2 regions of the Streptomyces sp. NPDC002870 genome follow, and region 1 is predicted to be linked to the other one. Evidence: riboswitches for the same ligand, from Rfam matches in the RefSeq annotation. Region 1 holds a riboswitch; the other holds the start of a gene.
The links. Region 1 has a riboswitch for cyclic di-AMP ahead of ACFYWY_RS11815 (transglycosylase family protein). Riboswitches for the same ligand answer to the same signal wherever they lie in the genome.
Positions count from the first base shown of each region.

Region 2: it holds a riboswitch for cyclic di-AMP, as region 1 does, so the genes downstream of both, ACFYWY_RS20855 (M23 family metallopeptidase) here and ACFYWY_RS11815 (transglycosylase family protein) in region 1, are expected to answer to the same signal.

Region 1 is NZ_JBIAPW010000007.1:180,466-184,281, reverse strand. It holds gene eno (phosphopyruvate hydratase) at 1-1,047, opposite strand, end outside; gene ACFYWY_RS11815 (transglycosylase family protein) at 1,346-2,020, opposite strand; cyclic di-AMP (ydaO/yuaA leader) riboswitch at 2,024-2,227, opposite strand; gene ACFYWY_RS11810 (transglycosylase family protein) at 2,515-3,399, opposite strand; gene ACFYWY_RS11805 (cytochrome P450) at 3,512-3,816, opposite strand, start outside.
Region 2 is NZ_JBIAPW010000016.1:20,735-24,550, reverse strand. It holds gene ACFYWY_RS20865 (M16 family metallopeptidase) at 1-74, shown strand, start outside; gene ACFYWY_RS20860 (M16 family metallopeptidase) at 71-1,459, shown strand; cyclic di-AMP (ydaO/yuaA leader) riboswitch at 1,689-1,853, shown strand; gene ACFYWY_RS20855 (M23 family metallopeptidase) at 1,866-2,636, shown strand; gene ACFYWY_RS20850 (GntR family transcriptional regulator) at 2,815-3,492, shown strand; gene ACFYWY_RS20845 (HPr family phosphocarrier protein) at 3,641-3,816, opposite strand, start outside.

The DNA.
Region 1 (3,816 bases):
GACGGCGTCCAGGGTCTCGGTCAGCGAACCGATCTGGTTGACCTTGACGAGCAGGGCGTTCGCGGCGCCCTCGTCGATGCCGCGGGCCAGGCGCTCCGGGTTGGTGACGAAGAGGTCGTCGCCGACGATCTGGACCTTGGTGCCCAGCTTGTCGGTGAGGACCTTCCAGCCGGCCCAGTCGTCCTCGAACAGCGGGTCCTCGATGGAGACGAGCGGGTACGCGGCGACGAGCTCCTCGTAGTACTCGGTCATCTCGGCGGCCGAGCGGGACTTGCCCTCGAACTCGTACGAGCCGTCCTTGTAGAACTCGGACGCGGCGACGTCGAGCGCGAGCGCGATGTCCTTGCCGGGGGCGTAGCCGGCTTCCTTGATGGCCTCGAGGATCAGGTCGAGGGCGGCGCGGTTGGAGTCGAGGTTCGGCGCGAAGCCGCCCTCGTCGCCCAGGCCGGTGGAGAGCCCCTTCTGCTTCAGGACCTTCTTGAGGGTGTGGTAGACCTCGGTGCCCCAGCGCAGGGCCTCGGAGAAGGACTCGGCGCCGATCGGCGCGATCATGAACTCCTGGATGTCCACGTTGGAGTCGGCGTGCGAGCCGCCGTTCAGGATGTTCATCATCGGAACGGGCAGCAGGTGCGCGTTCGGGCCGCCCAGGTAGCGGAAGAGCGGCAGATCGGAGGCCTCGGAGGCGGCGTGCGCCACGGCGAGGGAGACGCCGAGGATCGCGTTGGCTCCGAGCGAGGACTTGTCCGGGGTGGCGTCCAGGTCGAACATCGCCTGGTCGATCAGGCGCTGCTCGGTGGCGTCGTACCCGACGAGCTCCGGGCCGATCTGCTCGATGACGGCGAGGACGGCCTTCTCGACGCCCTTGCCCTGGTAGCGGTTCTGGTCACCGTCGCGGAGCTCAAGAGCCTCGAACGCACCGGTGGAGGCGCCGGACGGAACAGCAGCACGACCCGTGCTGCCGTCGTCGAGGCCAACCTCGACCTCGACCGTGGGGTTGCCTCGGGAGTCCAGGATTTCCCGGGCTACGACGACGTCGATGGACGGCACGAGCATCTCCTTCTGGGATGTGACGCTAAATGTGACGCAAGCAGTGGGACGCCAGCAGTGCAGCGCAGTGCAGCGCAGTGCAGGGTCTCCTCGGCCTTGCGACAAGAGCCTAACCGGCTCCGGGGCATCGGTCGGCCGGTGCCCGCCCGCTGGGACGGAAAAGGGCATGAACAGGCAGTGACAAGGCAGAACCCCGGCCCGGCGCGTTCGGGGGAAAGCGCGCCGGACCGGGGTGCTCTGGGGCCCGGGGGTCAGCTCGGGCGGAGCCGGGGGGTCAGCCGGCTCGGGCGGAGCCGGGTCAGCTCAGGTGGAGCTGCTGGCCCGGGTAGATGACGTCCGCGTCGTCGATGATGTCCTTGTTGAGGTCGAACAGCTTCTGCCAGCCGCCCTTGACCTTCTCGGTCTCGGCGATCTTGCCGAGGGTGTCGCCGGCCTTGACCTTGTACTCGCCGTCGCCCTTCTTGAAGCTCTTGGCCTTCGCGGCGGGCTTCGCGGACTTCGCCGGGGCGGCGGGGCGCTCGGAGCGGGTGGTGGGAACCTCGGCGCGCTCCGGCTGCGCCGGCGGCGTGGTGGCCGCGGCGGCGGAGCCGCCGTCGTACGCGGCGCCCGACAGGTTGACGCCGCAGTTCGGCCATGCGCCCTTGCCCTGGCCGGCCAGGACCTTCTCGGCGACCGCTATCTGCTGGGTCTTGGAGGCCTGGTCAGCGCTCGCGGCGTACTGCGTGCCGCCGTACGCGGCCCAGGTGGAGGCCGAGAACTGCAGGCCGCCGTAGTAGCCGTTGCCGGTGTTGATGGACCAGTTGCCGCCGGACTCGCACTGGGCGACCTGGTCCCACTCGGAGGCGGTCGCGGCGGACACCGAGGTGGCGCCGAGGAGCGGGGCGGCGACGGCCGCGCCGGTGACGCCGGCGATCGCGGCGAAACGAGTGGCTTTGGACGGGCGACGGTGCTTGCCCTTGCCGGAAAGCAGCATGGAACTTCTCCTCACCGACGCCTACGAGGTGAGCTGTCGGGTTCGGGCCGATGAAGAGTCCCCGGTTCCGTTAGGAACCAGGGGACGAGTTGCCCGGCCGCGCGTCGTGCGCGACTTCACCCCAAGCCGGTTGGAGCCGTCGATCTCAACGGCCGGGGCCGGCGCTTACCTTGGGTCCCCCGCTCCTGCCTTCGGCGCTCTGCGCGACGACTGCTCCCCCGGCCGTCGGCAGGATTTGGCGTGACGGTCAGCGGCGCCCGCGGTGGCGAGCGGTTCAGACCGTAAACACACCTCTCCCCGATGTTCAAAGGAGGAACATCGGGGAGAAATCGCCCATCTCGCCACTCCGGCCACTACCGTTTTCGCAGGTGAGGGGCGGAATGAGTGGTTCCGCCGGGCAAGTCACGGCAGTTGGGACAAAGAGACTCATGTCTCACTTGCACAGACTCGGACATAAGCCCGCGAACTGGCCGTGAACTGCCAGCGAATTACCCCTACTTCAGGTCCACATCGAGGCTCTGGCCAGGAAGGATGAGGTCGGGGTCGGCACCGACGGTCCCCCGGTTCGCCTCATAGAGCTCGGCCCAGCCCCCGGAGAGCTTCTGCTTGTCGGCGATGGTCCACAGGCTGTCGCCCGGCCGGACGGTGTATTCGCCGGGTGCGGCGTCCGCTTTGCCCGCCTCGCCCACCTCATCCGGGTTGCCCGCATTGTCGCGTGCCGAACCGTCACCTCGCGAGGCATGACGCCCCGCTTCGCGCTCATTGTCCGTATTGCCCGGCTCGGTCTCCTCCGGGGCGGCCTCGCCACGGTGCTTGCCGCCACTGTCGGCGTCCGGCGTCCCGTCCGTGTTCGCCGGCTCGGCGGGCTCGGCCGGATCCGCGGACGGCTCGGCAGACGCCGCCGTGGTGGGCTGAGCCGAGGGCTTCGTGGGTACGAGCGACTCGACCGGGGCGCTCTGCTCTGGCGACGGCGCGACGCCCGGGTCGACGCCGGTCGCGGCGCCGTCGTTCTTCAGCCCGGCGAGTGCCGCGCAGCCGGGCCACGCCGCGGGGCCCTGCGCGTCGAGGACCTTCTCGGCGACCGCTATCTGCTGCGAGCGGCTGGCAAGGTCGGCGCGGGGCGCGTACGCCGTACCACCGAAGTCCTGCCAGGTCTCCGGCGAGAACTGCAGCCCGCCGTAGTGACCGTTGCCGAGGTCGGCGCTCCACATGCCGCCGCTCTCGCACTCCGCGACGCGGTCCCACGTGGAGGCGTCGGCGGCGGAGGCCGATCCGGCGCCGAGAAGGGGGATCGCGATGGCCGATCCCGTCACCCCTGCCGCGACGACAATGGCCGGAGCTTGACGAGGTCGGCGGTGTCGCCCGTTCCCGGAACGCATGCGGTTGCCTTTCACGCGACTGCTGAGACGACGGTGAACGTAGCCGCAATCGAACGTAAGTCACAAGTCGATGCAGCGGAGATCACGTGAAAGTCACAGACTTGACAATGCGTCAGTTCTGTCGAGCGGTGAACTCAACCGGCAGAGTGCGCAATCCGCGCATAATGAGACCCCCACGCCACCGCAAATCGGCTGGATCACCCGCAAGCCGCAAGTCCGGCATTCTCCTGAGCAGCGTGGCGAGCGCGGTCTGCCCCTCAAGACGCGCGAGCGGCGCGCCGAGGCAGTAGTGGATGCCGTGCCCGTATCCGAGGTGCTGGTTGTCGCGCCGGGACAGATCGAGGGTGTCCGGGTCGGCGAACCGCTCCGGGTCCCGGTCGGCGGCGGCGAGTACGACCAGCACGGGATCGCCCGCCG
Region 2 (3,816 bases), on a different contig from region 1:
CGGCCGACGACGGCGAGGGCGACGACAGCGACGACAGCGACGAGACCAACGAGCACGAGGGGACCGACCAGTGAGCGACGCTGCCGTGACCATGCAGTTCCACCCGCAGCCGGCGGCTGGAGAGGCCAGGCCCTGGGCGTTCCCCGCCCCCGAGCGAGGCACGCTGGACAACGGACTCACGGTGCTGCGCTGCCACCGTCCCGGCCAGCAGGTGGTGGCCGTCGAGATCTGCCTCGACGCACCGCTGGACACCGAGCCGGACGGCCTCGACGGCGTCGCCACGATCATGGCGCGCGCCCTGTCGGAGGGCACCGACAAGCACTCCGCGGAGGAGTTCGCGGCCGAGCTGGAGCGCTGCGGAGCGACGCTCGACTCGCATGCCGACCACCCCGGCGTCCGCGTCTCCCTGGAGGTCCCGGTCTCCCGGCTGCCCAAGGCACTCGGCCTGCTCGCCGAGGCGCTGCGCGCACCCGCCTTCGCCGACAACGAGGTGGAGCGGCTCGTACGCAACCGTCTGGACGAGATCCCGCACGAGACGGCCAATCCGGCCCGCCGGGCCGCCAAGGAGCTCTCCAAGCAGCTCTTCCCGGCCTCCCTGCGCATGTCGCGCCCCCGTCAGGGCACGGAGGAGACCGTGGCCCGGATCGACTCCGCGGCCGTGCGGGGCTTCTACGAGGCGCATGTGCGGCCCGCGACGGCCACAGCGGTGATCGTCGGCGACCTCACGGGGGTCGACGTGGACGCGGTGCTGGCCGACACCCTCGGCGCCTGGAAGGGCGACAGCGTCGCGCCCCGTCCCGTGCCGCCGATCACGGCCGACGACACGGGCCGCGTGGTCATCGTGGACCGGCCTGGCGCCGTGCAGACGCAGCTGCTGATCGGCCGCATCGGGGCGGACCGGCACGACCGCGTCTGGCCCGCGCAGGTGCTCGGCGCGTACTGCCTGGGCGGCACCCTCACCTCCCGCCTGGACCGCGTGCTGCGCGAGGAGAAGGGCTACACCTACGGCGTACGGGCCTTCGGCCAGGTACTGCGCTCCACCCCCGACGGGTCGGGCGCCGCGATGCTCGCCATCAGCGGTTCGGTGGACACCCCCAACACCGGACCGGCGCTGGAGGACCTCTGGAAGGTGCTGCGCACGCTCGCGGCCGAGGGGCTCACCGACGCCGAGCGGGATGTCGCCGTGCAGAACCTGGTGGGCGTCGCCCCGCTGAAGTTCGAGACGGCGGCGTCCGTCGCGGGCACGCTCGCCGACCAGGTCGAGCAGTCCCTCCCGGACGACTACCAGGCGCAGTTGTACGTACGGCTGGCCGAGACCGGCACCGTGGAGGCGACGGCCGCGGCCGTCAACGCCTTCCCGGTGGACCGGCTCGTGACGGTGCTCGTCGGCGACGCCTCGCAGATCGAGGAGCCGGTCAGGGCACTGGGCATCGGTGAAGTGACCGTTGTCACGGGCTGATTGACCGCACGACGATCGGCCATATTCGGCGAACAACTCAAAACAGACAATCGGAACCCCGGCCTCCATAGCGATGCCGGGGTTCTGTCTTATGCCCGGTTTGTTGGAGAGGTTGCCTGTCTGCCCTGTGGCATGCACTACAAAAGGGGCTGTCTGTTTGGTGAATGAAAGATGCCCCGCCTAGCGTCGGTCCGGCTGTCCGCCAGTAGCCCGCCGCACCCGCGGCATCGGACAGCCATCGCCGAGTCCCCGTATGGCGCGAGCCTGGGGAGCCGGGGACCCAATCAGTCCCTGGGGTGAATCGGACGCCTTCGCACCCGTGCGGAGGAGCCCGTAGGAGACCTTCCTGCTCCGAACCCGTCAGCTAACCCGGTAGGCGAGAAGGAAGGAAAGGATCAGCCACTTCATGGCGTTCACCCGTGCCACCGGGAAGCACCGTGCCCCGAGCCGCCTGACGCGCAAGAGCGCGAGCATGGCGGGCGTCGCGGCCCTTGCCACCACCGGCGTCATCGGAACCCTCGCTTCCCCGGCGCTCGCCGCCGAGCCCGGCGCCACCGCGGTCGAGGACACCGGCCTGACCCAGATCGTGGCCGCCGACTCGCTCGCCGACCAGATCGCCGACCAGGCCGCCGCCCAGAAGCGGGAGGCCGACGAGGCCGCCGCCAGGGCGAAGGCCGAGGCCGAGGCGAAGCGCAAGGCCGAGGCCCGCGCCAAGGAGGCTCGCGAAGCCAAGGAGCGCGCCGCCCGCGAGGCCGAGCGCAAGCGCCTCAACTCCTTCCGGCTCCCCGTCGCCGACGCGCACCTCACCACCGGCTACAAGGCCGGCGGCTCGCTCTGGTCCTCCGGCAGCCACTCCGGCGTCGACTTCCGTGCCCCGTCCGGCAGTTCGGTCATGGCCGTCGGCTCGGGCACCGTCGTCGAGGCCGGCTGGGCGGGCGCGTACGGCAACAACATCGTGATCAAGATGAACGACGGCTCGTACACCCAGTACGGCCACCTCTCGTCCATCGGCGTCTCGGTCGGCCAGCGGGTCACCCCGGGCCAGCAGATAGGCCTCTCCGGCTCGACCGGCAACTCCACCGGGCCGCACCTCCACTTCGAGGTCCGCACCAGCCCCGAGTACGGCTCCGACATCAACCCCGTCGCGTACCTGCGCGCCCACGGCGTCGACGTCTGACCGACACCCGAGTGAACGAAGGCCCCGGCCCCCGCCGGGGCCTTCGGCGTTCGGCCCGCTGGCCAAAAGATATCCATGAATTTCCAGGGGCCATCGGAAAATCCGGCCCACTGCAATAGAGTCACCGAACAGGCGTCAATCGGCTGCGTTTCGCGCGGATTAAAGCGGAGGTTCGGTCATGCGCATTCCCGCGCACTCGGTATGCACGGCGATCCGCGACGACATCGTCTCCGGCGTATTCGAGCGCGGCAGCCGGCTCACCGAGGAGCAGCTGGCGCGCCGCTACGGCGTCTCCCGGGTCCCCGTGCGCGAGGCCCTGCGCACACTGGAGTCCGAGGGCTTCGTCACCACCCGCCGCCACGCCGGCGCCTGCGTCGCCGAGCCCACCGAGCAGGAGGCGGCCGACCTGCTGGAGGTCCGGATGCTGCTGGAGCCGCTGGGCGCGGCCCGGGCCGCCCAGCGCCGCACGGAAGCGCACCTCAAAGTCCTGCGCGGTCTGGTCAGACTGGGGCAGGAGCGGGCCCGCCGCGGCCAGGGCGAGGATCTGCGCTCGCTGGGCGGCTGGTTCCACGAGACGCTCGCCCAGGCTTCCGGCAGCCCCGGCCTGACCGCCCTGCTCACCCAGCTGCGGCACAAGATCGCCTGGATGTACGCCATCGACCAGCCCGCCAAGCCCATCGAGTCCTGGGCCGAGCACGGCGCGATCGTGGACGCCGTGGCGCGCGGCGATGTGGAACGGGCGCGGGCGCTGACCGCCCTGCATGCCGAGCGGGCCACGGCCGCGCACCGGCTGCGCCGTCCCGAGCGGGTGAGGACTTCGCAACATGCCGTAAACACGGCAAGCGCCCGCAATTAACAGCCGCACCGTATACAAAGAGAAGATATTCGCGGGGCGGCTTTTATGCTGCCCGAATTCATGGTGCCCGGACCGCAAAAAAGCGGAGCCGCGATCTCCCGAATTCAGGACGCCGCGGCTCCGCCGTCGAGCAATTCGACTGCCAGATTCAGACGGTCTCGGGAAGCTCCTCGAGCCCCTCGGCGACCAGCTTGGCCAGACGGTCCAGGGCGGCGTCGGCGCCGTCCGCCTCGGAAGCGAGCACGATCTCCTCGCCGCCCTGAGCGCCCAGGCCGAGCACCGCGAGCATGGAGGCGGCATTGACCGGGTTGCCGTCGGCCTTGG